2 regions of the Streptomyces sp. NPDC012825 genome follow, and region 1 is predicted to be linked to the other one. Evidence: riboswitches for the same ligand, from Rfam matches in the RefSeq annotation. Region 1 holds a riboswitch; the other holds the start of a gene.
The links. Region 1 has a riboswitch for S-adenosylmethionine ahead of thrC (threonine synthase). Riboswitches for the same ligand answer to the same signal wherever they lie in the genome.
Positions count from the first base shown of each region.

Region 2: another riboswitch for S-adenosylmethionine. It lies ahead of ACFY7E_RS17195 (aminotransferase class V-fold PLP-dependent enzyme); the one in region 1 lies ahead of thrC (threonine synthase).

Region 1 is NZ_JBIBBZ010000001.1:105,278-120,246, forward strand. Features, by position in the region: gene ACFY7E_RS00560 (DUF3263 domain-containing protein) at 1-7, shown strand, start outside; gene otsB (trehalose-phosphatase) at 38-871, shown strand; gene ACFY7E_RS00570 (hypothetical protein) at 891-1,568, opposite strand; gene ACFY7E_RS00575 (NAD(P)-dependent oxidoreductase) at 1,853-2,743, opposite strand; gene ACFY7E_RS00580 (winged helix-turn-helix transcriptional regulator) at 2,842-3,255, shown strand; gene ACFY7E_RS00585 (hypothetical protein) at 3,252-3,446, shown strand; gene ACFY7E_RS00590 (trehalose-6-phosphate synthase) at 3,465-4,826, opposite strand; gene ACFY7E_RS00595 (hypothetical protein) at 4,955-5,191, opposite strand; gene ACFY7E_RS00600 (glucosyl-3-phosphoglycerate synthase) at 5,305-6,246, opposite strand; SAM riboswitch class I at 6,396-6,543, shown strand; gene thrC (threonine synthase) at 6,561-7,847, shown strand; gene ACFY7E_RS00610 (MoaD/ThiS family protein) at 7,879-8,157, shown strand; gene ACFY7E_RS00615 (cold-shock protein) at 8,598-8,801, shown strand; gene groL (chaperonin GroEL) at 9,121-10,749, shown strand; gene ACFY7E_RS00625 (FG-GAP-like repeat-containing protein) at 11,297-14,434, shown strand; gene murQ (N-acetylmuramic acid 6-phosphate etherase) at 14,513-14,969, opposite strand, start outside.
Region 2 is NZ_JBIBBZ010000006.1:358,505-373,473, reverse strand. Features, by position in the region: gene ctaD (cytochrome c oxidase subunit I) at 1-1,375, shown strand, start outside; gene ACFY7E_RS17235 (cytochrome c oxidase subunit 4) at 1,372-1,770, shown strand; gene ACFY7E_RS17230 (Ig-like domain-containing protein) at 1,893-3,146, shown strand; gene ACFY7E_RS17225 (hypothetical protein) at 3,159-3,560, opposite strand; gene ACFY7E_RS17220 (heme-copper oxidase subunit III) at 3,763-4,383, shown strand; gene ACFY7E_RS17215 (c-type cytochrome) at 4,458-5,267, shown strand; gene ACFY7E_RS17210 (Rieske 2Fe-2S domain-containing protein) at 5,264-6,316, shown strand; gene ACFY7E_RS17205 (cytochrome bc complex cytochrome b subunit) at 6,313-7,938, shown strand; gene trpD (anthranilate phosphoribosyltransferase) at 8,074-9,138, shown strand; SAM riboswitch class IV at 9,225-9,341, shown strand; gene ACFY7E_RS17195 (aminotransferase class V-fold PLP-dependent enzyme) at 9,551-10,972, shown strand; gene ACFY7E_RS17190 (Lrp/AsnC family transcriptional regulator) at 11,043-11,324, opposite strand; gene ACFY7E_RS17185 (rhomboid family intramembrane serine protease) at 11,321-12,055, opposite strand; gene ACFY7E_RS17180 (hypothetical protein) at 12,215-12,457, shown strand; gene ACFY7E_RS17175 (NYN domain-containing protein) at 12,491-13,855, shown strand; gene ACFY7E_RS17170 (NlpC/P60 family protein) at 14,112-14,969, shown strand, end outside.

The DNA of each region.
Region 1 (14,969 bases):
GAGGTAGGGGAGGCCCCGCCTGGGTAGGGTCGGAAGCATGGTCAACAGCCTTCCGCACCCGACCACGTCCGCCGGCCGTGACGGTCTGGCCGCGATCCTCGCGCGGCCGCAGGAGACCGTCGTCGCCCTCGACTTCGACGGCACCCTAGCCGACATCGTGCCCGACCCCGAGTCGGCCCGCGCCCACCCCGGCGCGGTGGCCGCCCTCGCGGCGCTCGCCCCCCGGGTCGCCTCCGTGGCCGTCGTGACGGGCCGGCCCGCCGGGGTCGCCGTCCGCCACGGCGGCTTCGCCGGCGTCCCCGGCCTGGAGCACCTCGTCGTCCTCGGCCACTACGGCGCCGAGCGCTGGGACGCGGCGACCGGCACCGTGCGGGCGGCCCCCGTCCACCCGGGCGTGGCCGCCGTCCGCGCCGAGCTGCCCGGCTTCCTCGACCGGGCCGGGGCCTGGCAGGGCGTCTGGATCGAGGAGAAGGGCCGCGCGGTCGCGGTCCACACCCGCAGGGCCACCGACCCGGAAGGCGCCTTCGAGGCGCTCAAGGCCCCCCTCGCCGACCTGGCCGCCGGGCACGGGCTCGTCCTGGAGCCCGGCCGGATGGTCCTGGAGCTGCGGCCCCCGGGCGTGGACAAGGGCGTGGCGCTCACCGCGTACGTACGGGAGACGGGCGCCGGGTCCGTGCTCTACGCGGGCGACGACCTGGGCGACCTGCCCGCCTTCGCCGCCGTCGAGAAGCTCCGCTCCGACGGCACCCCCGGCCTCCTGGTCTGCAGCGGCTCCGTCGAGGTCCCGGAACTCTCCGACCGCGCCGACCTCGCGGTCCCGGGCCCGGCGGGGGTGGTGGACTTCCTGACGGCGCTGGCGGAGGCGGTGTAGGGGGCGGGTCCGCCCGGGTTCAGTTCTGCGCCTGCCGGAGCCGGTCGGCCTGCTTCGCGATCAGCCCGTCCGGGAACGACCGTACGGTGTGGCCGGCGACCGACAGCTTGCTGAAGGCCGCCACGGTGTTCCCCACCCGGACCACGGTGTACTCGGTCACGTGCGGGCCCGCCTCGGAGGGGGCGCTGATCTCGAACCGCGCGGACTCGTCCCCGACGCCGGGGGCGGCGCCGAGGGTGACCGCGCCCTTGTAGAGCCCGGCTCGGCCCTGCTCGTAGTACCGGCAGGTCTTCAGGCCCTCGCCCACGGCCGCGAACGCCTCCTGCGCGCCGGTCCCCTCGTACGAGGCGAGCACGGTCTCGCCGCCGTAGACGTCGCCCTTCCAGTTGAACGTCTGCCCGGCCGCGCCGGGGGCGCTCCGGGCGCCGAGGGCGTCGAGGGAGGGGACGCAGGCGGGCTCGGACGGGGGCTCGACCTCGGGGTCGTCGTCCCCGCGCTCCAGGACGGAGACGGGATTGGCGTACGAGCCGGAGACCGCCTCGGCGGTCAGCGCGGCCGCGACCAACTGCTCGGGGGTCAGCCTCCGTACGGCCTCTTCCGGAGCCGGGGTCGCCGTCGTGGCCGCCCCCGCCGCCGGGGAAGCCGGCGCGGACGGCTCCGCCGCGCAGTCGGCGGCGCCCAGCACGAGAGCGGTCACCAGACCGAGAACGGCGGAAGCGCGCGGAGGGCCTGTGCGCAGGGGACCTGTCCCTGAACGATGCGGATGATCAGGCGGACGGTACCGGCCGCGCACGCGGGCCACCAGGAATTTCCGGTGGTCGCCCGTACTCCTCGGCGGGCGGAGGCGGAATGGCGGCGACGCGCGGGTTCCGACCCCGTCAGTCGTCGGACCCGATCGGCCGGATCATCGCGGTGAGCACCGGAGACTCCGGGGACGGATGGTTGAGGCGGTCCGGGAGGGCCCGTCGTGCCGGAGCCCCGTCAGCCCTCCCGTGCCAGCAGGTCGATCACGCCCGTCAGGTCCTCCTTCCCGCCGCCCAGGTCCAGGCGTCGTCGCATCAGGGTGAAGTAGGGGGTGAGCAGCTCCGGGCTGACGCCCTGCTGGTCGGCCGTGCGGAGGAAGGTCGGGGTGCCCGCCACCTGCATGGCGAGGCGGGAGACGACGCCGTCGGTGTAGTCGCCGCTCGCGAGCTGCCGGGCGGTCTGTTCGACCGACGGGCCGGCCATCGCCGTGATCCAGTCCCGCAGCAGCGGGGCGAACGCGACCGGGTCGACGTCCTCCCGGCGGATCAGGGCGAAGGCGTGCGCGGCCCCGGCGAACATGCCGTACATGGCGCTGAGCAGGGCCACGTCATGGAGGGCCGCGAAGCCCGGGTCCTCGCCGACGTAGGTGGTGCCGGCCGGGACGGCGAGCGTGTCCCGGTGCCGCTCGAACAGTTCCCGCGAGCCGCTGTAGAAGACGTAGCCGCCGGCCCCGGAGACGCCGATCATCGGCGGGACGGCCATGATCCCGCCGTCCAGGTAGCGGGCGCCGCGCTCCTCGGCCCACGCGGCGCGGGACCGGGCCTCGGCGGGTGTCGTCGTGGTCAGGTTGACCAGGTCCTTCCCGGCCAGGTCGACGCCGTCCAGGGCGGCGCCCACGGAGGCGTCGTCGAGGAGGCAGACGAGGACGAGGGGGCTCGCGGTGACGGCCCCGGCCGCGCTCCCGGCGGCCTCCGCCCCTTCGGCGGCGAGCGCCTCGGCGCGGGCCGGGGTGCGGTTCCAGACGGTGAGCGGGTGGTCGGCGGCGAGCCAGGCGCGGGCCAGGGCGGTGCCCATGGTGCCGAGGCCGAGCAGGGTGACGGGGGTTTTCCCCACAGTGCTTCGTGTCATGGCCGTTAGGCTGGTTCCAGGGTCCGGGGGCCATCAAGTACGCACTTCGGAGTGGGTGGTTACCCCGGGGGAAGCGAGCAGGTCGGAGGGGCGGGGACATGGCGACGCCGAACAGGCCGGGCACGCCGGACGGGCACGTCTGCGGGATCGACACCGCCATGGAGGTCATCGGCGGCAAGTGGAAGGTGCTCCTCCTCTGGGCGCTCCACGAGCAGCCGTACCGCCGCTTCGGGGAGCTGCGCCGCCTCGTCCCGGGCATCACCGAGAAGGTCCTCGCCTCGCACCTGCGCGAGATGGAGGCGGACGGCATCGTGGACCGCGTCTCCTACGACGAGGTCCCGCCCCGCGTCGAGTACACACTCACCGATTCCGGCGTCCGCCTCAACGACGCCCTCGAACCGCTGGCGGAGTGGGGGAGGGGGCGGCGGGCCCCCGCCCATCACCTCTCCGGGACTTCCGGAGGGGACCTCATGGACGGGACGCGCCGGCTTCCGCCGTCGGGCAGCCGATGAGGAGGATCGTCGATCTCGTCGCCCTGCCGGACGGTGGATACCGCGCGGTGTTCACCCTCTGCCTGGTCGACTCCGCCTACTTCGCCCAGGAGCCGTTCCAGATCGGGGTGGGGTGTCTCCGGGAGCACGTGGACGCCTTCGCGCCGGGCCTGGCGAAAGCGGTCTCCGAGGCCACCGGCCCCCCGCTTTGATCCGGCCTCTCCATACCCCTACGGGGCTCCCCTCAGGGCCTCCAGCTGGTTCAGGAACCAGCGCTGCGGGGGCAGGGCCGTGGAGGCCGTCGCCAGGCGCTTGGTGCGGTCGGCGCGTTCGGGCGGGGGCATCGTGAGGGCCGTGTGGAGGGCCTCGGCGGTCTCCGAGACGTCGAAGGGGTTCACCGTGAGGGCGTCCTCGCGCAGTTCCTCGTACGCGCCCGCCTCCCGGGAGAGGACCAGGGCGCAGCCCGCCTCCGAGACCACCGGTATCTCCTTGGCGACCAGGTTCATGCCGTCGCGGACCGGGTTCACCAGGGCCACGTCCGCGAGGCGGTAGGCCGCGAGGGAGCGGGTGAAGTCGTCCTTCACCGAGACCAGGACCGGCGTCCAGTCCTCCGTGCCGAACTCGGCGTTGATCTCCTCCGCCAGGGTCCCGACCGCGGTCGTGTACGAGCGGTAGACCTCCAGGTCCTGGCGCGAGGGGTACGCCGAGGCCAGGTGGACCACCCGGCCGCGCCACTCCGGGTGGGCGGTCAGGAGTTCGCGGTAGGCCAGCAGGCCGCGCAGGATGTTCTTCGACAGCTCGGTGCGGTCCACGCGGACGATGGTCTTCCGGTCGCCGACCTCCGCCCGCAGCTCCGCGAGCCGCTCGTCCACCGCCGGCCGGTACGCCAGCGCCCGCAGCTCCTCGGCGTCGACGCCGAGCGGGTACACCGAGACGCGCGTCCCGGTGCCCTCCACGTCCGCGCCGGCCGCGAAGGCCTCGGCCCAGGCCGTCGTGTGGAAGCCCAGCTCGTCCGCGCCGAGCATGCCCCACAGCAGCTCCTCGCGGATGTCGTCCGGCAGCATCCGCAGGTACTCCGGGGACGCCCACGGGGTGTGGGTGAAGTGCGCGATCCGCAGGTCGGGGCGGAGCTCGCGGAGCTGTCCGGGGACCAGGGCCAGGTGGTAGTCCTGCACCAGGACCGCCGCCCCCTCGTCCGCCGCCCCGGCCAGCGCCTCCGCGAAGGCGCGGTTGTAGGCGCGGTACGACTCCCAGCGGCGCCGGAACTCCGCGTCGTACACCGGCTCGCGCGGGACGTCGTACAGGTGGTGGTGGAGGAACCACAGCACCGAGTTCGCGATGCCGTTGTACGCGTCCGCGTACACGTCGGGATCGATGTCCAGCATCCGCACGCCGGGCTCCCCGACCCCGCGCCGGACCGCCTCCCGGTCGCCCTCGCCGAGGGCCGCGCACACCCACACGCTGTCCTGCGAGGAGACGGCGCTCAGGCCGGAGACCAGACCGCCGCCGCCCCTGCGGGTGTCGAGCGAGCCGTCCTCGCCGAGCACGTAGGAGACGGGTCCACGGTTGGATGCCACGAGCACAGTAGCCATGTGGCGAACCTAGCCCGTCCCGTAAACGCTCAAACGTACGTATACAAGACGAGGGGGTTCCGGCCACGGAGGGTCAGCGGAGGGTCGGCGGGGAGGGCGCGGAGAGGCTCGGTGGGGCCCGGAGGGGTTCAGAGGTCGGGGTGGTCGCGCAGGGCCGCCCTCGCCACCAGGCCCGTCGCCGCGAGCGCCGTCACCAGGCCGCCGAGCAGCCAGAGCCGTTCCTCGCCGCCCCGGGACCCGGGCGGGGTGACCGCCCTCCCCGGCGCGCCCGGTGCCGGGGAGGCGTGGACGGGGGCCGGTGGCGCCGGAGCGGCGGCCGCCGTCGCGGGCGCCCACGTGACCGCCGTCAGGACCGCCGCCGTCACCGCCGGCGTCCTGCCCCTGCCCCTGCCCCTACCTCTGCCCCTGCACCTGCGTCGTCCGAAGTCCATGGAACCCATGGAAGCCGAATGTATGTAAATCGGGTCGTATGGTCGCGTTACGCCACGCGGCGGCGCGCGTACTCCGCGATCTCCACCATCGGAGGCCGCTCCTCCGTGTCCACCGGGTACGTGCGGGGCTCGAAGCCCTCCTCCCCCCGCTCGAACTGCGTCAGCCACGGCCGCACCAGGTGTCCCCGCGACAGCCTCAGCTGCGCCGTCCGGTAGATCGTGGCCGCCATGCGGCCGAGAGCGTGACCGTCCTGGTGCCGGTGCTTGCGGACCCCCACGTCCACCTGCGCCAGCCCGTCCAGGCCCACCGTGTGCAGCGCGTCCACGAGGAGCCCCAGCTCCACCCCGTAACCGACCGGGAAGGGCAGCCGCTCCAGGAGCGAGCGGCGGGCCGCGTACTCGCCGCCGAGCGGCTGCACGAAGCCCGCCAGCCGCGGCCAGTGGAGGTTGAGGACCGGGCGCGCCATCAGCTCCGTCACCCGGCCGCCCTGACCGGGGGCGTCGCCCAGCGGCCGGTCGTACATCGCCTTCACGAGGTGCACCTCGGGGTCGGTCAGGAGCGGGCCCACGATCCCCGTCACGAAGTCCGCGGAGAAGTCCCGCAGGTCCGCGTCCACGAAGCACACCACGTCCCCGCCGGTCACCATCAGCGACCGCCACAGGACCTCGCCCTTGCCGGGCACGGCCGGTATCCGGGGGAGGACGTCGTCCCGCGCGACCACCCGCGCCCCGGCCGCCGCCGCGACCTCCGCCGTGCGGTCCGTGGAGCCCGAGTCGAGCACCACCAGCTCGTCGACCAGCGGCACCGCCTCCGACATCAGCTCGCGGCGGATCACGCCCACGATGTCCCCGACGGTCGCCTCCTCGTTCAGCGCCGGCAGCACCACGCTGACCGTCGTCGAGCGCTTGGCGGCGAGGATCCGCTCCAGCGGCCGGTCCGCCACGGACCAGGACCGCCGGGACAGCCAGCGCTCCACCTCTTCCAGCACGTGATCTCCATCTCGCGGTTCGGACGGGCCGTCCAAGCGCCCGGGCCTTCGGTTACAGTCTTGAACAACGCAGCGACCCCCCGCACGTCGGGGTGGCGACCGCGCCGGAGCACGGGAACGAAAGTCCCGGCGTTTCCACAATCGAATACCGCTCATCCAGAGGGGCAGAGGGAAACGGCCCGTTGAAGCCCCGGCAACCCTCCAGTCGGTTCGTCTCGTGATCCACCGAGGCCCCCGGCTAGGGAAGGTGCCAAATCCGTCTCAAGGCGAAAAATTCGTCATTGAGAAAGATGAGGAGAAAGGGCCTCCCCTCCATGGCTGTACAGACCGTCGCACCCGCCACCGCCGTCGACCTCGGTTCCGCTTCCGGACTCTCCTGTCGCGAATGCGGCGAGGTCTTCGCCCTCGGTCCGATCTTCGCCTGCGAGCTGTGTTTCGGACCGCTCGAAGTCGCGTACGACCTGCCCGTCGGCGACCCCGAGGAGCTGCGGAAGCGGATCGAGGCCGGCCCCGCCAGCATCTGGCGCTACGCCCCCCTCCTGCCCGTCCCGGCCGACGTCGCCGAGAAGCCGAACCTGAACCCCGGCTGGACCCCGCTCGTCAAGGCCGACAACCTCGCCCGCGAGCTCGGCGTCGCCCCCGGCAAGCTCTTCGTCAAGGACGACTCCGGGAACCCGACCCACTCCTTCAAGGACCGGGTCGTCGCCCAGGCCATCGAGGCCGCCCGCGCCTTCGGCTTCACCACCCTCTCCTGCTCCTCCACGGGCAACCTGGCCGGCGCCGTCGGCGCCGCCGCCGCCCGCGCCGGCTTCCGCTCCTGCGTGTTCATCCCGCACGACCTGGAGGACGGCAAGGTCGTCATGGCCGGTGTCTACGGCGGTGACCTCGTCGCCATCGAGGGCAACTACGACGACGTCAACCGCTTCTGCTCGGAGCTCATCGGCGACCCGCTCGGCGAGGGCTGGGGCTTCGTGAACGTCAACCTGCGCCCGTACTACGGCGAGGGCTCCAAGACGCTCGCGTACGAGATCTGCGAGCAGCTCGGCTGGACGATCCCGGACCAGCTCGTCATCCCGATCGCCTCCGGCTCCCAGCTCACCAAGATCGACAAGGGCATCCAGGAGCTCATCAAGCTGGGCCTCGTCGAGGACAGGCCGTACAAGATCTTCGGCGCCCAGGCCGAGGGCTGCTCCCCGGTGTCGGTGGCCTTCAAGGAGGGGCACGACGTCGTGCGGCCCCAGAAGCCGAACACGATCGCCAAGTCGCTCGCCATCGGCAACCCGGCCGACGGCCCGTACGTCCTCGACATCGCCCGCCGCACCGGCGGCGCCGTGGAGGACGTGAACGACGAGCAGGTCGTGGACGCGATCAAGCTGCTCGCGCGCACCGAGGGGATCTTCGCCGAGACGGCGGGCGGCGTGACCGTCGGCGTCGCGCGCAAGCTGGTGGAGAACGGTCTGATCGACCCGGAGCTCACCACCGTCGTCATCAACACCGGCGACGGGCTCAAGACCCTGGACGCGGTGGCCGACACCTCCCGGGAGACCGCCACCATCCGCCCGAGCCTGGAAGCGTTCCGCGACGCCGGCCTGGCGCACTGAACTCCTCAGGTCCCCCGAAAGGTTGAGAAGCATGGCCGTGAACGTCCGCATCCCCACCATCCTCCGCACCTACACCGGCGGTCAGGCCGAGGTCCGGGCCGAGGGCGCGACCCTCGCCGAGGTCATCGAGGACCTGGAGAAGAACCACACGGGCATCGCCGCCCGCGTCCTGGACGACCAGGGCAAGCTGCGCCGCTTCGTCAACGTCTACGTGAACGACGACGACGTGCGCTTCGAGCAGGGTCTGGAGACGGCCACCCCGGCCGGCTCGGGCGTCTCGATCATCCCGGCGGTCGCCGGCGGCTGCTGAGCCGCGTCCGCCGAGCCGCGTCCGCCGAGTCGCGCACGCCGAGCGGTTCCCGTTGTCCCGTCTTTCTTGAATTGCCCCTTCCGCGTCCACAAGCGGAAGGGGCAATTCTGCATGGTTGAGCGCGGTAGAGTTGGGGAAGTCCCCTCCGCTGCTCATGCCGGGTGCATATGAGAACGCGCCCCGACCTGACAAGAAGCAGCCAAAGTGCACGCGCCTTCTGTACCTTCTGCGCGTTTTGCCGGGCCCGACTTGCCCCGTGATTCGGGGAAACCTCCCCAATTCCCCTTTCCGGGCCGCCCAGAATTCCCGTCCGGATGACCTGTTGCAGAGGGCAGTTGGGCAGATACATTCAGCCGCGGTCGACGCGCTCCGGCGCAGGGTCTGACCCGGGGTTCGTGAAGTGCGGCCCCGCGCAAGGGCCAGTAACAGGGGAGTTAGGCATGGCTCAGGGCACCGTCAAGTGGTTCAACGCGGAGAAGGGCTACGGCTTCATCGCGGTCGACGGTGGTGCGGATGTTTTCGTCCACTACAGCGCGATCCAGATGGATGGCTACCGCAGCCTCGAAGAAGGACAGCGAGTCGAGTTCGAGATCTCGCAGGGCCAGAAGGGTCCGCAGGCGGACATGGTCAAGCTCGCCGTCTGAGCGCGGCGCGATCGGCCGACGACGCAACGCCGTCGAGGGGCCCGCATCCCCCAGGGGACGCGGGCCCCTCGCGCGTTCCCGGACCTCCCCGGATCCCTGCCTCCCCTTCCCGAAACCCGAGAGTCGCTTGCACTCTCCTAGGGCGAGTGCTAATCATTGGCGTTAGCACTCGGAAGGTGAGAGTGCTACGAGGATCGGGCAGACGAGGCCGCCGGCCGGGTGGGGCAAGGAACCACGCGGAGCTGCGGAGGCCGTCCGTCGCGGGCGTCGGCGCGGTCCTGGAGCGTTATCCACCCCATGTCCGGGAGGACCACTTCACATGGCCAAGATCATCGCGTTCGACGAGGAGGCCCGGCGCGGTCTCGAGCGCGGCATGAACCAGCTCGCTGACGCCGTCAAGGTCACCCTCGGCCCCAAGGGCCGCAACGTCGTCCTCGAGAAGAAGTGGGGCGCCCCCACGATCACCAACGATGGTGTCTCCATCGCCAAGGAGATCGAGCTCGAGGACCCGTACGAGAAGATCGGCGCCGAGCTGGTCAAGGAAGTCGCCAAGAAGACGGACGACGTCGCCGGCGACGGCACGACCACCGCCACCGTCCTCGCCCAGGCGCTCGTCCGCGAGGGCCTCCGCAACGTCGCCGCCGGTGCCAACCCGATGGCCCTCAAGCGCGGCATCGAGAAGGCCGTCGAGGCCGTCTCCGGCGCCCTGCTCGAGCAGGCGAAGGATGTCGAGACCAAGGAGCAGATCGCCTCCACGGCCTCCATCTCCGCCGCCGACACCCAGATCGGCGAGCTCATCGCCGAGGCGATGGACAAGGTCGGCAAGGAAGGCGTCATCACCGTCGAGGAGTCCCAGACCTTCGGTCTGGAGCTGGAGCTCACCGAGGGCATGCGCTTCGACAAGGGCTACATCTCGGCGTACTTCGCCACCGACATGGAGCGCATGGAGGCGTCGCTCGACGACCCCTACCTCCTGATCGTCAACTCCAAGATCTCCTCGGTGAAGGACCTCCTCCCGCTCCTGGAGAAGGTCATGCAGTCGGGCAAGCCTCTGCTGATCATCGCCGAGGACGTCGAGGGCGAGGCCCTGTCGACCCTGGTCGTCAACAAGATCCGCGGCACCTTCAAGTCCGTCGCGGTCAAGGCCCCGGGCTTCGGCGACCGCCGCAAGGCCATGCTGAACGACATCGCCATCCTCACCGGCGGCACGGTCATCTCCGAGGAGGTCGGCCTCAAGCTGGAGAACGCGGGCCTCGACCTGCTCGGCCGCGCCCGCAAGGTCGTCATCACCAAGGACGAGACCACCATCGTCGACGGTGCCGGTGACAGCGACCAGGTCGCCGGTCGCGTGAACCAGATCCGCGCCGAGATCGAGAACTCCGACTCGGACTACGACCGCGAGAAGCTCCAGGAGCGCCTCGCGAAGCTGGCCGGCGGCGTGGCCGTCATCAAGGCCGGCGCCGCGACCGAGGTCGAGCTCAAGGAGCGCAAGCACCGCATCGAGGACGCCGTGCGCAACGCGAAGGCGGCCGTCGAGGAGGGCATCGTCGCCGGCGGTGGCGTGGCCCTGCTCCAGGCGTCGACCGTCTTCGAGAAGCTGGAGGCCGACCTCTCCGGCGACGAGGCCACCGGTGCCGCGATCGTGAAGCTGGCCCTGGAGGCCCCGCTGAAGCAGATCGCCGTCAACGCCGGCCTCGAGGGCGGCGTCGTGGCGGAGAAGGTCCGCAACCTGCCCGTCGGCCACGGCCTGAACGCCGCGACCAACGAGTACGTCGACCTCATCGCCGAGGGCATCATCGACCCGGCGAAGGTGACGCGCTCCGCGCTCCAGAACGCCGCGTCGATCGCCGCGCTGTTCCTCACCACCGAGGCCGTCATCGCCGACAAGCCGGAGAAGGCCGCCGCGCCGGCCGGCGGCGGCATGCCGGGCGGTGACATGGACTTCTGATCCTCGGGGATCTCCTGATCCCGGGATCGGCGGTTCATCGCTGAACGCGAACGAGGGCGGCACCCCTGCCGGGGGTGCCGCCCTCGGGCGTTGTACGAGCCCGTTGCCACGACGTCGCCGACCGTGCGGACGCGACGGTGTGCGGTATCCGTACGGACTCCCCTTCCGAAGTCCCTCCGTCCGGGTACGGGACGTCAAATCCCTGGTTCGGCGAGGGCGTCGAGGGTTCCTGTGCGGGCTTCGTACGGTTGCCGTACGCGCCGGCCGGTACGCCGTGACCCGTCGGACGCGGGACCCGGCAACGTCCCCGGACCCGAAGGCGCGGTTTTTCCGGTGGCGTTGCGCTTGCGCACGCCTGTACGATCCGGCTGCCGGCAGATGGGGGGCATCGGGCCGGCTCCCGGCTCCGGCACGCGCGCGTACCCGTACGCGGACTCCAGTACGCCCGCATCCGTACGCGCCCTGCCGTTCCCGCCTCCCCTGTCGCACCCGACATCACGCCGCACGGCACGACGCCGTCCCGGCCCACCCGCACGAGGGGACCCACTTGTCCGTCCGAAGAGCCGTCGCGCTCGCGCTGAGCGCGGCGCTGGGAATCACCGGTCTGGCGGCCGCGGCGCCCGCCGCGACGGCCGCGCCCGACTCCCCGTACGAAGTCACCGTCGCCGCGCCGCCCAGCAGCGTCCCGCCGGCCCGGCGCCTCCTCGACGCGGGGACCGGCCTGCAGAGCTACAACCCGGTCACGGAGAAGCTGGAGTGGCAGAGCCTCGCGGACGGGCGGACCGCCGCCCCCCGCGACCTCTGCGACTCGCTCATCGGCATCGTCTTCCAGGGCGACAGGTTCGGGTGCTTCAGCTCCCACCACGACACGGGCACGGCCACCGTCCACGACTGGACGACGGGCGAGACCCTCACCCGGGAACTCCCCGCCGGTCACCGGTGGATCGAGATCCTCGGCGGCGCGAACCGGCTGCTCACCTCCAGCACCGACGCCGAGGGCACCACGACGCTCCACCTCCTCGGACTCGGTCCCGGCGCCCCCGAGGACATCGCCGTGCGGATGCCGGAGTCCTCCGTGGGACGCCCCGGCATCCTCGGTTACGACGCCCGGGGCGCGGTCGTCGAGTACCAGCGGGCCGCGGGCGACAAGGGCCTCGCGGTCCTCGACTTCGCCACGGGCGCCCTGACCGCCCTGCCGGATCTGCCCGCGTGGCCCCTGGGGTACGTGTTCGCCGGTCTCAGCGCGGACCGGGTCGTCGTGTACGGCCTCTCCAGCGCGTCGAGCGTCTTCGTCCTCCCCCGCGGCGGCGGGCCCGTCACCACCGTGAAACTGCCGGACGGCGGTGACGCCCACCACGGCCGGGCCGCCCTCCTGGGCGACTGGATGGTCAGCCACTACGGCCCGCTGGACGGGACCCGCCCGGTCAGGGCGACCTCCCTCGTCACCGGCGAGACCCGCTCCCTGGGATTCTCCACCGTCGTCGGCTACCAGATGGCGGTCGGCGCGGACGGCGGCCTGTACCTCGAGGGCGGCACCGACCTCGGCCACTGGGGCGTGCGCCGCGTGGCCCCGGGCGCCGCGGGCGCGCCGGTCGCCACGCAGGTCCTGGCCCTCCCGTCCCGGACGGTCGACCGCGTCGGCCTGACCCTGGCGAACGGCCTGCTCACGGCCGGGCACGAGGACTTCGGGAAGCGGAGTGCCGTCCGGTACGACCTCTCCCCGACCGAGCCGCGCACGGTCACCGAGCGCTGGAGCTGCGATGCCGGCACCGGCACCGGCACCATCTCGAACTGCCCGCCCGCCGGCGCCGCGGACGTCGGCCCGAAGTGGTGGGCCGACACGGGTGACGGGCGGCTGGTCACCCTGTTCACCGAGGACATCCCGCCCTTCCGCGGCGACCCGCCGTGCATCGGCTGCGTCATCACGGCACGGGTGACCACGCCCGGCCCCGGCGGGGGCACCCGCAGCGTCAAGCTGGACACCGACCGGAGGATCAGCCCGGTGCGCGTCCTCGGCGCCGCCGGACGCTACCTGCACTTCCTGGCCACCGAGAACTACGAGACCCGCTCGGTCGTCGCGGACGTCGAGACCGGGAAGGTCCTCTCCGTCTCCGACCGGACGAACCAGGCCCTGTGGGGCAGCTGGCTCTGGACGTCGTCCACGGCGAACGACACCGTCTCGGCGGTCGACCTGCGCACGGGCGCCACCGTCGCGACGGTGGACCTCGGCACCGACTGCGGCGTCCTCGACTTCGACGTCGTCGGCAAGTGGATCTACGCCCGCTGCGGCGACGGCACGTCCGCCGTCGTGTACGACCGGGAGAAGAACGCCCCGGTCCGCTTCCAGGTGTCCCGGTACGCCCAGCCGCGCCTCGGTGACGGCTTCGTCGCCCACACCGTGCCCGGTGGCGGTGCCGACGACGCGCTGAGCGTGACCGACGTCCGTTCCGGCGCGCCGGTGGTCCGTGCCCTCGGGAGCGTCGCGTCCTCCCTGCCCAACTACGAACAGGGCTGGGCGGTCGACCGGTTCGGCGGGGGAGTCGCCTTCGTCGACTCCCGGCGGACGATCCACGTCGTCGGCCTCGGCGGCGCCACCAGCCGCCTCGCCGTGACCGACTCGGCCGTGCCGGCGTCGGTGAACCTGAAGTCGTCCGGGTGGCAGCCGCGCTGGAACCTGTCCAAGCCCGGCACCTGGACGCTCACGCTCACGCACAGGGCGTCGGGCAAGGCGGTCCGTACCCTCGCCGGCGAGGGCCGGGGCGTCGCCGCCCCCGTCTGGGACGGCAGGGACGCCGCCGGGAAGTACGCCGCCAACGGCGCGTACGCCTGGACCCTGACCGTGCGGCCCGCCGACGGGCAGGGCGCCGGCCTGGCGCTGTCCGGCGCGGTGTCGGTGACCGGCGGCGCCGCCGTGTGGCGCGACCTGGCCGGGTACGACGGCTTCGGCGATCTGCTGGCGGTGGACCCGGCGGGTGCGGTGTCGATGTACCGGGGGACGGGCACGGGCGCGCTCTCGGGCCGGATCGCCGGTACGGGCGCGAAGTTCCCGGCCGGCACGGTCCTGGTCCCGTCGGGCGACACGAACGGCGACCGCTGCGACGACGTGTACGCGCGCGTGGGCGACGAACTGCGGTCGTACCGGCCGGCCTGCGGGACGGTCGTCTCGGCCTCCTCGCCGTACGCGTCGGCGGGCGGGGGGTGGGGCCAGTACGACGTGCTGACCTCGCCCGGTGACGTGAACGGCGACGGGTACGCCGACCTGGTGGCGCGGCAGGCGTCCACGGGGGACGTGTACTTCTACGCGGGCACGGCCGACCAGCGGCTGAGGGCCCGGGTGCGGATCGGCACGAACTGGAAGACGTACAAGAGGATCGCGGGCGCCGGTGACCTGAACGGCGACGGGCGGGGCGACCTGCTCGGCCTCGACGCCTCGGGCGTGCTGTGGCGGTACTACGGCACGGCGACCGGCGGCGTGACGGCCCGGGTGAGGGTCGGCGGCGGCTGGGGCGGCTACTCGTCCCTGGTCGGCGTCGGCGACCTGAACGGCGACGGGCGCGGGGACCTGGTCGCGCGGGAGGCGGCCACCGGCAGGCTGTGGCGCTACACCAACCCCGGCACCGGCCTCTACGCCGCCCGGGTCATGATCGGCGCCGGCGGCTGGAACGGGTTCGGGGAACTCCACTGATCCACCACCCCCCGTGGGCCCGGCCGGGAACGGCCGGGCCCACGGGCGTTCCCGGCCGCGAGCCCTCCCGTACGGGGTCTACCCGGCGTGCAGCGCGGCGCGCAGGTGGCCCCGGGAGGCGGTGAGGCGTTCGGCGGCGGTGGGGGCGTCGACGTCCGCGAGGATCATGAGGATGGCGTTCTTCACCTCGCCGTCGGCGGCGGCGAGCGCGGACTCGATCTGCTCGTCGGGCGCGCCGGTGGCCAGGGCGACGATCCGCCGGGAGCGGGCCCGGAGCTTCTCGTTGGAGGCGCGGACGTCGACCATCAGGTTCCCGTACGTCTTGCCGAGCCGGATCATCGTGATCGTCGAGATCATGTTGAGGACGAGCTTCTGGGCGGTGCCGGCCTTGAGCCGGGTGGAGCCGGTGAGCAGCTCGGGGCCGGTGACGACCTCGATGCCGTGCTCGGCGGCGGCGGCGAGCGCGCTGTCGGCGTTGCAGGACAGGCCGACGGTGAGCGCGCCGAGGGCGCGGGCGTGCTCGACGGCGCCGACG
Region 2 (14,969 bases), on a different contig from region 1:
GTTCCCGCGGCTGAACATGTTCGCCTACTGGCTGTACCTCTTCGGCTCGATCATCGCGGTGGCCGGCTTCCTCACCCCGCAGGGTGCGGCCGACTTCGGCTGGTTCGCCTACTCCCCGCTGTCGGACGCCGTCCGCTCGCCGGGCGTCGGCGCCGACATGTGGATCATGGGTCTGGCCTTCTCCGGCTTCGGCACGATCCTCGGCTCGGTCAACTTCATCACCACGATCATCTGCATGCGCGCTCCGGGCATGACGATGTTCCGCATGCCGATCTTCACCTGGAACGTGCTGCTGACCGGTGTCCTGGTCCTGCTCGCCTTCCCGGTCCTGGCGGCCGCGCTGTTCGCCCTGGAGGCGGACCGCAAGTTCGGTGCCCACGTCTTCGACGCGGCCAACGGCGGAGCCCTGCTCTGGCAACACCTCTTCTGGTTCTTCGGACACCCAGAGGTGTACATCATCGCCCTGCCGTTCTTCGGCATCGTCTCCGAGATCATCCCGGTCTTCAGCCGCAAGCCGATGTTCGGCTACATCGGCCTGGTGGCCGCGACGATCGCGATCGCCGGTCTGTCCGTGACCGTGTGGGCCCACCACATGTACGTCACCGGCGGCGTGCTCCTCCCGTTCTTCTCCTTCATGACGTTCCTCATCGCCGTACCGACCGGCGTGAAGTTCTTCAACTGGATCGGAACGATGTGGAAGGGCTCGCTGTCCTTCGAGACACCGATGCTGTGGACGATCGGCTTCCTGATCACCTTCACCTTCGGTGGTCTGACCGGTGTCATCCTGGCCTCGCCGCCGATGGACTTCCACGTCTCCGACTCGTACTTCGTCGTGGCGCACTTCCACTACGTGGTCTTCGGCACCGTCGTCTTCGCGATGTTCGCCGGCTTCCACTTCTGGTGGCCGAAGTTCACCGGCAAGATGCTGGACGAGCGGCTCGGCAAGATGACGTTCTGGACGCTGTTCATCGGCTTCCACGGCACCTTCCTGGTGCAGCACTGGCTCGGTGCCGAGGGCATGCCGCGTCGTTACGCGGACTACCTGAACGCCGACGGCTTCACCGCCCTGAACACGATCTCGACGATCTCCTCCTTCCTGCTCGGCCTGTCGATCCTGCCGTTCTTCTACAACGTCTGGAAGACCGCCAAGTACGGCAAGAAGATCGAGGTCGACGACCCGTGGGGCTACGGCCGTTCGCTCGAATGGGCGACGTCCTGCCCGCCGCCGCGGCACAACTTCCTCACCCTGCCGCGGATCCGCTCGGAATCGCCGGCGTTCGACCTGCACCACCCTGAGATCGCCGCTCTCGACCAGCTCGAGAACAAGCCGCACGAGGCCGAGGCCCTCACGGGCAGCAAGGAGGCCGGCAAGTGAAGATCCAGGGCAAGATGTTCATCTGGCTGAGCGTCTTCATCCTCGCCATGGCGATCCTGTACGGCGTCTGGTCCAAGGAGCCGGTCGGCACGACGGCGCTCTTCCTGGCCTTCGGCCTGGCCATCATGATCGGCTACTACCTGGCCTTCACGGCCAAGCGCGTCGACGCCATGGCCCAGGACGACAAGGAGGCCGACGTCGCGGACGAGGCCGGTGAGCTGGGCTTCTTCGCCCCGCACAGCTGGCAGCCGCTCTCGCTCGGCATCGGCGGCGCGCTCGCCTTCCTCGGCGTCGCGATGGGCTGGTGGATCCTTTACTTCTCCGCCCCGCTGATCCTCGTCGGCCTGTTCGGCTGGGTCTTCGAGTTCTACCGCGGCGAGAACCAGAACCAGTAGCGGTACCCCGCTCCGCACCGGAGCACACCGAGGGGCCCGGGCACTTCGTCACCGAAGTGCCCGGGCCCCTCTTTTGCCGCACTCGGCGCGCCCCCTCCGAGTGTTGTTCTTACGGTGAGGTCATGAACGACACGCCGCGCATTCGGACTGTTCTGAGCTGCACCCTGTTGGCCGTGACCGTCACCGCGGGCAGCGCCGCGTGCTCCGGAGCGGACGACCGCCCGTCGAAGGTGAAGGCGTACGACGCGGCGGACCAGCTCGCCGTCAGCGCCCCCGCCGGCGGGGTCAAGGCGGACCCCGAGAAGCCCCTGGAGATCACCGCCAAGGGCGACGAGGGCCGGATCACCGACGTCACCGCCGTCGACGCCTCAGGGCGCCACCTGGCGGGCGAGCTCACCGCGGACGGACGGCGCTGGCGCTCCACGGCCACCCTGGTGGCCGGCGCCCGCTACACGGTCCGGGTGGCCACGGAGAACGGGGACGGCGCCCCCGGCGCCCGTACGTTCACGTTCGAGACGGCCCCGGCGAAGCGGGCCCTGACCGCGACCTTCGGCCCGGAGGCGGGCACGTACGGCGTCGGACAGCCGGTCACCGCCGACCTCAGCCTCCCCGTGAAGGACCGGGCCTCCCGCGCGATCGTCGAGCGGGCCCTCAAGGTCCGCTCCACCCCCGCCGTCGAGGGCGCCTGGTACTGGGTGGACGACAAGAAGCTGCACTTCCGCCCGAAGGAGTACTGGCCCGCCGGCGCGCGCGTCACGGTCAGCGGCAATCTGGACGGCATCAAGGTCGGCGACAAGCTCTACGGCGGCGCGTCCGAGCCGCTGGAGCTCACCATCGGCGACCGGATCGAGGCCGTCGCGGACGCCGGGACGCACCGGATGACGGTGAAGCGCAACGGAGAAGTGATCAACACCATTCCGGTGACCACCGGCAAGCCCGGCTTCGACACCCGCAACGGGGTCAAGGTGGTGCTCGGCAAGGAGTACTACGTCCGGATGCGGGGCACCACCGTGGGCATCGCGGAGGGCAGCTCCGAGTCGTACGACCTGCCCGTGTACTACGCCACCCGGGTGACCTGGAGCGGCGAGTACGTGCACGCCGCGCCCTGGTCCGTCGGTTCCCAGGGCGTGGCGAACGTCAGCCACGGCTGCGTCGGCATGTCGATGGAGAACGCGGCCTGGTTCTTCAAGACCGTCCGCGCCGGCGACCTCGTGCAGACCGTCAACAGCGACGGCGACACGATGGAGGGCTTCGGCAACGGCTTCGGCGACTGGAACCTGTCCTGGGAGAAGTGGCGCGAGGGCAGCGCCCTGACGGAGACCGCCGGTGAACCGGTGGTCTCCACCGAACAGGCCCGCCTGCGGCCCTCCCTCTAGCGAGTGTCCCGCTTACGCGTCGAGCGAGAGGCGCGAGCGCAGCAGGGAGGCCAGGGACGCCGCGAACTCGACCGGTTCCACCGGAAGGGTGACCGCGGCGTCCGCGCGGCTCCAGGTGGCCAGCCAGGCGTCCTGCGGGCGTCCGATGAGCAGCAGCACCGGCGGGCAGCGGAAGACCTCGTCCTTGATCTGCCGGCAGACCCCCATGCCGCCCGCCGGCGCGGCCTCGCCGTCCAGGACGCAGACGTCGATCCCGCCCTCGTCCAGGCGCGCGAGGACCGCGGGAAGGGTGGCGCACTCCACGAACTCGACCGGGGGAACGTCGGCCGCGGGCCTGCGTCCGGCCGCCAGACGCACCTGCGCGCGCGTGTTCGCGTCGTCGCTGTAGACCAGGACCGTGGCACTCGACTGCATCGTTCCTCCGTGGGGAAGTCCGTGGGAAGGTCGTCGTCCGACGCGGCGGATGCTACTCCGGTCCACTGCCCGTCAACACCCGTTCAACACCTGTTCGAAGGGTCTCCCGGGGGCTCCGCGCTGGGCCGTTCGGGCTGGACACACCCCCCTGACACTCCGAACGGCACCCCCCGGAGTGAGGGCGGGATAAGCGACCGACATAATGTCGGTCGTGGCGACAGTAACGACAGTAGAAACAGGGCACGCGCACCCGTCGGTCAATCGACCGAACCTCACCAGCGTCGGAACCATCATCTGGTTGAGCTCCGAGCTGATGTTCTTCGCGGCCCTCTTCGCGATGTACTTCACCCTGCGATCGGTGACGGGTGCCGATTACTGGAAGGCCCAGGCAGAACATCTGGCCTTCCCGTTCTCGGCGACCAACACCACGATCCTGGTGCTCTCCTCCCTCACCTGTCAGCTCGGCGTGTTCGCCGCGGAGCGGGGCGACGTGAAGAAGCTCCGGACGTGGTTCATCATCACGTTCGTGATGGGTTCGATCTTCATCGGCGGCCAGGTCTTCGAGTACACCGAGCTGGTCAAGGACGCGGGCATGTCGCTCTCGTCCGGGCCCTACGGCTCCGTGTTCTACCTGACCACCGGCTTCCACGGCCTGCACGTGACGGGCGGTCTCATCGCCTTCCTGCTGGTCCTGGGCCGGACGTACGCCGCCAAGAGGTTCACCCACGAGCAGGCAACCGCCGCCATCGTCGTGTCCTACTACTGGCACTTCGTCGATGTCGTCTGGATCGGCCTCTTCGCCACGATCTACATGATCAAGTAATCGGTTCCGCCGACACGGCGGACCGAGACATCCAGCAAGCACCGACGCAGAAGATCCTGACACCGGGGTAATCCGTGAAAAAGCTCTCCGCACGACGACGCCATCCGCTGGCGGCGGTCGTCGTCCTACTTCTCGCGCTGGCGGCCACGGGGGGCCTGTACGCCGCGTTCGCGCCCGCGGGCACGGCGAAGGCCGACGAGACCGCCCAGTCCCTCGCCATCGAGGAGGGGAAGAAGCTCTACTCCGTCGGCTGCGCCAGCTGCCACGGAACCGGCGGTCAGGGCACCTCTGACGGCCCGTCCCTCGTCGGCGTCGGTTCGGCCGCCGTGGACTTCCAGGTCGCCACGGGCCGCATGCCGGCCCAGCAGCCGGGCGCCCAGGTCCCGAAGAAGAAGAACATCTACTCGCAGGCCGAGATCGACCGGCTCGCCGCGTACGTGGCCTCCCTCGGCGCCGGCCCGATCACGCCGACCGAGAAGCAGTACGACCCCGCGGGCGCCGACGCCGCCAAGGGTGGCGAGCTGTTCCGCACCAACTGTGCCCAGTGCCACAACTTCACCGGTGAGGGTGGCGCGCTGACCCACGGCAAGTACGCCCCGAGCCTCGAAGGCGTGAGCCCGAAGCACCTCTACGAGGCCATGCAGACCGGCCCGCAGAACATGCCCTCCTTCCCGGACACGACCATGCCGGAGAAGGAGAAGAAGGACATCATCGCGTACGTCCAGGCGGTCAACGGCGAGAAGGCCGACAGCCCGGGCGGTCTCTCGCTCGGTGGCCTCGGCCCCGTCAGCGAGGGTCTGTTCGGCTGGATCTTCGGCCTGGGCACGCTGATCGCAGTTGCCATCTGGGTCGCGGCCCACACCGCTAAGGCCAAGAAGTCATGAGTAGCCAAGAGATTCCAGAAGAGAACCTGCCGGCAGGGCAGGACACCGCGCACGGCGCGGTGAAGGTCGCCGACGACCCGTTCGCCGACCCGGGCCTCCCGCCCCACAAGCCCCGCATCCAGGACATCGACGAGCGGGCCGCCCGTCGGTCCGAGCGCGCGGTCGCCTTCATGTTCACGCTGTCGATGCTGGCCACCGTCGGCTTCATCGCCTCGTACGTGATCTTCCCGGTCGACAAGATCGTGTACATCTGGCCCTTCGGCCGGGTGTCCGCGCTCAACTTCGCCCTGGGTCTGACCCTCGGCGCGGCCCTCTTCTTCATCGGCGCGGGCGCGGTCCACTGGGCCCGCACCCTGATGTCCGACGTCGAGGTCGCCGACGAGCGTCACCCGATCGAGGCGTCGCCCGAGGTCAAGGCGAAGGTCATGGCGGACTTCGCGGCCGGTGCCGCCGAGTCCGGCATGGGCCGCCGCAAGCTCATCCGCAACACGATGTTCGGCGCGCTGTCGCTCGTACCGCTCTCCGGCATCGTCCTGCTGCGCGACATGGGCCCGCTGCCCGAGAAGAAGCTCCGGACCACGATGTGGGCCAAGGGTCTTCAGCTCATCAACATGAACACGCACGAGCCGCTGCGTCCCGAGGACGTCGCGGTCGGTTCGCTGACCTTCGCGATGCCCGAGGGCCTCTCGGAGCACGACCACGACTTCCAGACCGAGATCGCCAAGGCCGCCCTGATGATCGTCCGGATCCAGCCGGAGGACATCAAGGACAAGCGCGAGCTCGAGTGGTCGCACGAGGGCATCGTCGCGTTCTCGAAGATCTGCACCCACGTGGGCTGCCCGATCTCCCTGTACGAGCAGCAGACGCACCACGTCCTCTGCCCGTGCCACCAGTCCACCTTCGACCTCTCCGACGGCGCCCGCGTCATCTTCGGCCCGGCCGGTCACCCGCTTCCGCAGCTGCGGATCGGCGTGAACGACAAGGGCTTCCTGGAGGCGCTCGGCGACTTCGACGAGCCCGTCGGTCCTGCCTTCTGGGAGCGCGGATGAGCACCGTGACGGATACCAAGAAGAAGGCGCCCGCCGGTGAGCGGGTCGCCGACTGGGCCGACGGCCGCCTGGGGATCTACACGCTGGCCAAGGCCAACATGCGGAAGATCTTCCCGGACCACTGGTCCTTCATGCTGGGCGAGATCTGCCTCTACAGCTTCATCATCATCATCCTGACGGGCGTCTACCTGACGCTGTTCTTCCACCCGTCGATGAACGAGGTGGAGTACGCGGGCCCGTACGTCCCGCTCCAGGGACAGCTGATGTCCGAGGCGTTCAACTCGACCATGCACATCTCGTTCGAGGTGCGCGGTGGTCTGCTCATCCGGCAGATCCACCACTGGGCGGCGCTGATCTTCCTCGCCGGCATGTTCGTGCACATGATGCGCGTCTTCTTCACCGGCGCGTTCCGCAAGCCGCGTGAGATCAACTGGCTGTTCGGCTTCCTGCTGTTCTTCCTGGGCATGTTCACCGGCTTCACCGGTTACTCGCTCCCGGACGACCTGCTCTCCGGCACCGGTGTCCGCTTCATGCAGGGCGCGATCCTGTCCGTGCCGGTCATCGGCACGTACCTCTCGATGTTCCTGTTCGGCGGGGAGTTCCCCGGCGGCGACTTCGTCGCCCGGTTCTACTCGGCGCACGTGCTGCTGCTGCCCGGCATCATGCTGGGCCTGATGGTCGCCCACCTCATCCTGGTGTTCGTCCACAAGCACACGCACTTCGAGGGCCCCGGCCGTACGAACAAGAACGTCGTGGGCATGCCGCTGCTGCCCGTGTACATGGCGAAGGCCGGAGGCTTCTTCTTCCTGGTCTTCGGCGTCATCGCGATCATCGCGGCGATCGCCTCGATCAACCCGATCTGGGCGCTCGGCCCGTACCGCCCGGACCAGGTGTCCACCGGCGCCCAGCCCGACTGGTACATGGGCTTCGCCGAGGGCCTGATCCGCGTCATGCCGGGCTGGGAGATCAACCTCTGGGGCCACACGCTGGTCCTGGGCGTGATGATCCCGCTGGCGATCTTCCCGGCGGTGCTCGCCGCGATCGCGGTCTACCCGTTCATCGAGTCCTGGATCACCGGCGACAAGCGCGAGCACCACATCGCGCAGCGCCCGCGCAACGCTCCGACGCGCACCGCCTTCGGCGTCGCCTGGATCACCGCGTACATGATCATGCTCGTGGGTGGTGGAAACGACCTCTGGGCGACCCACTTCCACCTGTCGCTGAACTCGATCACCTGGTTCGTGCGGATCTTCTTCTTCCTCGGTCCGGTCATCGCGTTCATCGTCACCAAGCGGATCTGCCTCGGCCTCCAGCGCCGCGACCGGGACAAGGTGCTGCACGGCCGCGAGTCGGGCATCATCAAGCGCCTGCCGCACGGTGAGTTCGTCGAGGTCCACGAGCCGCTCAGCCAGGGCGAGCTGCACCGCCTCACGGCGCACGAGCAGTACGCTCCCGCCGAGCTGCCGCCGGCCGTCGACGAGAACGGCGTCGAGCGGAAGATCGGCCCCGTGGAGAAGCTGCGGGTCAAGCTCAACAAGGGCTACTACGGCGACGACAGCCAGATCGCCAAGCCCACCGTCGAGGAGTACAAGGAGATCCAGAGCGGCCACGGCCACCACTGATCACCCGAACCTCCCGACTTCCCCAGAAGTCGCCACGGTGAGAGCCCCGTCCATTCGATGGACGGGGCTCTTCGCCGTCCCCGGGGGTCGATAGGGTGGGCCCGTATCCGTATGCGACGACGCCCAGGAGCTGCCATGAGCGCTGCGACCCCCGCTGGAGGACCTACCACGGCGGGCCGCTCCTGGCCCGTCGTCCTGGACGGCCTGCTGTCCGGCCGCGACCAGAGCGCCGAGGACACCGCCTGGGCCATGGACCGCATCCTGCGCGGCGAGGCCACCGACGCGCAGATCGCCGGCTTCGCGGTCGCCCTGCGCGCCAAGGGCGAGACCGTCGAGGAGATCGCCGGCCTCGTCCGGACGATGTACGAGCACGCCAACACGATCGAGGTGCCCGGCCCCTCCGTCGACATCGTCGGCACCGGCGGCGACGGCGCCAAGACCGTCAACATCTCCACCATGTCGGCGATCGTGGTCGCGGGCACCGGCGCCAAGGTCGTCAAGCACGGCAACCGCGCGGCCTCCTCCGCCTCCGGCGCCTCCGACGTCCTGGAGAAGCTCGGCGTCAACCTGGAGCTGACCCCGCGCCGGGTCGCCGAGGTCGCCGAGGAGGCGGGCATCACCTTCTGCTTCGCGGTGAAGTTCCACCCGGCGCTGCGGCACGTCGCCGCGGCCCGCAAGGAGCTCGGCATCCGCACCACCTTCAACTTCCTCGGCCCGCTCACCAACCCGGCCCGCGTCCGGGCCCAGGCGACCGGCGTCGCCGACGCCCGGATGGCCCCGATCATCGCCGGGGTGCTCGCCGAGCGCGGCTCCTCCGCCCTGGTCTTCCGCGGCGACGACGGGCTCGACGAGCTGACCACCACGGCCACCTCGCGGGTCTGGGCGGTCCGGGACGGCGCGGTGCGGGAGGAGGCCTTCGACCCCCGGGACGTCGGCGTCGACCTCGTGCCCGTGGAGGCGCTGCGCGGCGCGGACGCCTCGTACAACGCCGACGTGGCGCGCCGGCTGCTCGCGGGGGAGACCGGCCCGGTGCGGGACGCGGTCCTGCTCAACTCGGCGGCGGCCCTCGCGGCCCTCGCGCCGGGGGAGGGCGCCCTGACGGAGCGGATCCGCGCCGGCATGGCGGAGGCCGCCGAGGCGATCGACTCCGGCGCCGCCCGCCGGGCCCTGGAACGCTGGATCTCCGTCAGCAACGCGTAGCGTTCCGGCCTTTCGCCGTACGACCCCGGTCCAGCATGCGGACCGGGGTCTTGCGCATCGGCGCTCCTGTGGCAGGATGCTCTTCAGGTCACGAGTGACAGCGTTTTGGCCCCGGCTTGCTGTCCGGCAACCCTCCGTCCGTGGCGGGGTGCCCCGGGTGATGACCAGGCCGTAGGCAGCGAGGTCTACGGCAAGCGCGGACCCCTCGAACACCAGGGGTCCTGGTCTCTCGAGGAGCTTTTTCCGTGAGCAAGCGAATGCGATAGGGCGAGTCCGCCCCTTCTTCACCCTCGGATCAGGGTCCCTTCCGCGTACCCCCACGTCCTCCGAGGCCTCACCCGTACCCCGCCGTCCCCGGCCGCGTACGGGATTCACCGAAGCCATTCCGCACCGCCCGCCGGGAGATACCGCCATGTCCGCACGCCCGAACGCCGTCGCCACCGCCGTCGCCACCGCCGCCGAGACCGTCGAGACCGCCGCCACCGAGTCCGCCGACCCCTGCTGCGCCGCCCCGCTGCCCGTCCTCGGCCGGGACGTGACCGTCCCGCTCGTCACCGGCGGCGAGGTGACCTACGCGGCGCTCGACTACGCGGCCAGCGCCCCCGCCCTCCAGCGGGTCTGGGACGACGTCGCCGCGTACGCCCCCTACTACGGCAGCGTCCACCGCGGCGCCGGCTACCTCTCCCAGCTCTCCACCGACCTCTTCGAGAACAGCCGCGCCACCGTCGCCGAGTTCCTCGACTGCCGCCCCGGCGACCAGGTCGTCTTCACCCGCTCCACCACCGACTCGCTCAACCTGCTCGCCGCCGCGGTCCCCGCGGACTGCCAGGTCTTCGTCTTCGAGACCGAGCACCACGCCTCCCTGCTGCCGTGGCGCGACGCCCGGGTCACCTACCTCAACGCGCCCCGCACCCCGGCCCAGGCCGTCGAGACCCTGGAGCGGGCGCTGGCGGACCGCGACCCCTACGGCCCCGCCCTGGTCTGCGTCACCGGCGCCTCCAACGTCACCGGCGAGCTGTGGCCGGTGAAGGAGCTGGCCGCCGCCGCGCACGCCCACGGCGCCCGGATCGTGGTCGACGCCGCCCAGCTCGCGCCCCACCACCCGGTCTCCGTGACCGACCTGGACGTGGACTGGATCGCCTTCTCCGGGCACAAGCTGTACGCGCCCTTCGGCTCCGGCGTCCTCGCGGGCCGCGCCGACTGGCTCCAGGACTCCCAGCCCTACCTCGCGGGCGGCGGCGCCTCCCGCAAGGTGGCGCGTCGGGCCGACGGTGGTGTGGACGTGGAGTGGCACACCACCGCGGCCCGGCACGAGGCCGGCTCCCCGAACGTCATCGGGGTCTACTCGATCGCCTCCGCCTGCAGGGCCCTCACCGAGGCCGGCTTCGACGCCCTCGTCGCCCGCGAGAACCACCTGATCGCCAAGGTCCGCGAGGGCCTCGCCGAGGTTCCCGAGGTCCGGGTCCTCTCGCTCTTCGGCGACGACGCCCCCCGCGTCGGCGTCATCTCCTTCGTCGTGGAGGGCTGGAACAGCTCCCACTTCGCCGCCGCGCTCTCCGCCGAGTACGGCATCGGCGTCCGCGACGGCCTCTTCTGCGCCCACCCGCTGGTCCGCACCCTGCTCGGCAGCGACCCGCAGGACCCGGGCGAGTGCGGCGCCCCCGAGACCGCGCCCGGCGAGCGGTCCCTCAACGCCATCCGGGTGAGCTTCGGCGCCGGTACGCCCGACGAGCACGTGGAGCGGTTCGTCGGCGCCGTGAAGGAGCTCGTCCGGGACGGCGCCCGGTGGAAGTACCGCACCGAGGACGGCCGCTGCGTCCCCGACCGCGGCTGATCGCTCACTCGTACGGGTGAAGGGGCCTCCCGACCGGGAGGCCCCTTCACCGTTCTCCGCGCGTGGAGCCTCAGGACTCCAGACCGATGGCGAAGGCCGCCTCCAGGTCGTGCTGCGAGTACGTGCGGAACGCGACATGCGTGTCCGTGGCCTCGACGCCCGGGATCTTGCTGATGCTGCCGGGGATCACGTCCGCGAGGTCGTCGTGGCGCGGAACCCGGACCATGGCGATCAGGTCGTACGTACCGGTCACCGAGAAGACCTCGCTGACGCTGTCGAGCGCCGCGATCGACTCGGCGATCTCGGGGATGCGGTCCACGCTGGTCTTGATGAGCACGATCGCGGTGATCACGGCTGGCTTTCTCCCTCGGTCGCCGCGGCTGGGGCTTTCACTCTATCCCCACCCCGGTAGCGCACCCAGGCGTAGAGGAAGCCGATCGCGAAGCCCACCACGTGGGCCAGATAGGCGACGCCGGGCCCCGCGCCCGCCGCCCGCGCGGCCATCCACTGGAGCGTGAACCAGAAGATCAGCACGATCCAGGCGGGGAAGCGCAGCGGCAGGAAGAAGAGGAAGGGGAAGAGGCTGGTGACCCGGGAGCGCGGGAAGAGGAAGAGGAAGGCCCCGAGCACCCCGGAGATCGCCCCGGACGCCCCGACGAGGGTCTGCTCGCTGTGGGCGTGCGCCGCCGCGTACCCGGCGAGGGCGAGGTAGCCGGTGCCCAGGTAGAAGAGGGCGTACGCGAACCGCCCCATGCGCTCCTCGGCCATCGCGCCGAAGACGTACAGGAAGAGCATGTTCCCCAGCAGGTGGAGCCAGCTGCCGTGGACGAAGAGCGCGGTGAACGGGGTGAGCAGGGCGCGCGGCTCACCGCTCATCAGCTCGGCGGGGACGACCCCCCAGCGGCGGAAGTACGAGCCCTGGGCCGCCAGGAGCGCGTCCCCCGTGCCGTGCGCCGGGTTCAGTCCGGAGACCGGGCTGAACAGGAAGAGGAGGCAGCAGGCGGCGATCAGGCCGTACGTCACCGCGGGCCCGCCGCGGACGCCCCGCCAGGTACCGGTCACCGCGCTTCGCCAATCGGTCACGGACCGATCATGGCGCACCCGGGACGAAGGGGACAGAGCGCCTCGCCGTGCCCCCGCTCGGCCGTGAGGCCGTAGGGTTGCGGGCAGTACGACCGCAGTTCGACGGCGCACCGCGGCTCCCGCACCTGAGTACCACGCAACAGGAAGAAGGACGGCTCGATGACGACGGTTCCCCTGCCGACCGCCGAGACCCGCTGGCGCTGCACGCTCTGCGGCAACCTCACCCGATTCGACGTGACCCGCTCCTCCAAGGTCGTGGAGTACGTCCATCTGGACCTCGCCGGTGAGCCGACGGTCGAGGAGCGGCAGGTGGTCAGTGAGACCATCGAGTCGGTCCGCTGCCGCTGGTGCAACGCGGTGGATCAGATCGAACTGGTGGACAGGCCGGGCGCCGCCTCCTGAGGGACGGCGCGGACGACATAGGGGTGACGGATCGTGGAGCAGCCCGCGCACGGTGGAGAGCCGGCCGGCGCGGCAGGTGACGCTGCCGAGACGCTCGACCACCCACTGCCGGAGGGCGTACGGCGGCGGGTCGTCGCGCTGGTCGCGGACGCCTTCGGCGGGCTGACCGTCGCGGAGCTGCCCGCGCCCCTGCGGCAGTACGCGCGGTTCACCGCGAGCCGGCGGGCCAAGTTCGCCGGCAACGCGATGGCGGCCGCCCTGGAGAGCGACCCGCTCTTCCGGCAGCGGATCGGCGAACGGCTCAAGCAGGGCCAGCCCGAGCTGGCCGGAGCCGTGGAGGGCGGCACCCCGCCCGCGGCCGCCGACCCCGTCGACGTGGCGGCGGCCGCCTACGTGCTGCGCCCGCCCGGCTGGGTCAAGCTGGTCGCCGCCGCCGGCGAGGAGGCCCTGCGGGTCGACGCCGAGCGGGCCGACGAGGCCGGCCGGCGCGAACTGGAGCGGTTGCGCGAGGAGATCGCAGCCGCCCGGGACCGGTCCCGGGGCGAGAGCGAGCAGTTGCGGAACGACCTCGACGCGGCCCGCAAGGAGGCCGAGGCGCTCCACCGCAAGCTGCGCAGCGCGCAGAGCGACGTGAAGCGGGGCGAGGCCGCGCTGCGCAAGGCCCGGGGCGAGATCGAGGCCGCGCGGGCGGAGGCGGCGGCCCAGGTGTCGGCCGCCGAGAGCGAGAGCCGGCGGCTGCGGGCCCGGCTCGGCGAGGTCGAGGCGGCGCTGGAGGCCAGCCGCAGGACCGCCCGCGAGGGACGCTCGGTGGAGGACATGCGGCTGCGGCTGCTGCTCGACACGGTCCTCGACGCGGCCCAGGGGCTGCGCCGCGAACTCGCGCTGCCACCTGTCTCGACGCACCCGGCGGACACCGTGGACGCGGTGGAGCCGGGGCGGATGTCCCCGAAGGACATCGCGGCGCGGGCGCTCTCCGAGACAGACCCGGCGCTGCTGGACCAGCTCCTGTCGCTGCCGCAGACGCACCTGGTCGTCGACGGCTACAACGTCACCAAGACCGGTTATCCGACGATGCCCCTGGAGAAGCAGCGGCTGCGGCTGCTCGGCGGGCTCTCGGCCCTGGCGGCCCGCTCGGGCGCCGAGGTCACCTGTGTCTTCGACGGGGCGGAGCTGGCGGCCCCGGTGCTCCTCGCGCCGCCGCGCGGGGTGCGGGTGCTGTTCTCCAAGCCCGGTGTGACGGCGGACGAGTTGATCCGGCAGCTGGTGCGGGCGGAGCCGCCGGGGCGGCCGGTCGTGGTGGTCTCCACCGACCGCGAGGTGGCCGACGGGGTGGCGAAGGCGGGGGCGCGTCCGGTGGCGTCCGCCTTGCTGCTGAAGCGGCTTTCGCGGCTCTCGTGACGTATCGTAACTCCTGGTCGCTATGCCCGGATTCTGGACGGCGGTCCGTCAACCTCCCCTCACTGCCCGTGCCGTGTATGTAAATAATGTGGTGTGTGAGCGAGATTTTCTCCGGTGGGATTTGAATGATCACAACTCGGTCACTAGGGTCAGGCCTCGAACCTTCGCGCGGTCGATCACCCATCCGGGGTGACGGCGGAGGAACCGCCTGCCCCTGACCGGTTGGGCGGCTCTGAGGAAGAAGGAGCTCGCCTTCGTGGCGTCCCACCGTCGACCCAAGCAGCCGAGCCGCACCCGTGTGACCGTGCTCACCGTGACCGCGGCCGCCGCCGTCGCCCTCACCGCCCAGTCCGGTGCCCAGGCGGCCCCCGCCAAGCCCAAGATCGACGAGGTCAAGTCGAAGGTCGACGAGCTGCACCACGAGGCCGAGGAGGCCACGGAGCAGTACAACCAGGCCGAGGAGCGCCGGGGCGAGCTGCAGAAGGAGATCGGCCAGCTCCAGGACAAGGTGGCCCGGGGGCAGCAGGAGCTCAACACCCTGCGCGACAAGATCGGTTCGGTCGCCAGCGCCCAGTACCGCTCCGGCGGCATCGACCCGGCCCTCCAGCTCTTCCTCTCCGGCGACCCGGACACCTACCTCGACAAGGCGTCCGCGATCGACCAGTTGAGCGCCCAGCAGGCCGACGTGCTCACCGAGATCCAGGCCAAGCAGCGCACCCTGTCCCAGCAGCGCGCCGAGGCCACCGGGAAGCTCGGCGACCTCGAGGACGTCCGCAAGTCCCTCGGCGACAAGAAGCGCAAGTACCAGGGCAAGCTGGCCGAGGCCCAGAAGCTCCTCAACACCCTCACCGCGGCCGAGAAGGCCAGGATCGCGGAGGAGGAGCGGAAGAAGGAGCAGCGCGCCAGCCGCGCCGCCGGCGAGCGGGTCGACCTGGGCAACGAGGCGCCCGCGAGCGGCCTCGGCGCCGCCGCGCTCAGCGCCGCCGCCACCCGGGTCGGCATGCCGTACGCCTCCGGCCAGGAGGGCCCCTCCTCGTTCGACTGCTCCGGCCTCACCCAGTGGGCCTACGGTCAGGCCGGCGCCAAGCTCAGCCGCGTCACCTACACCCAGCAG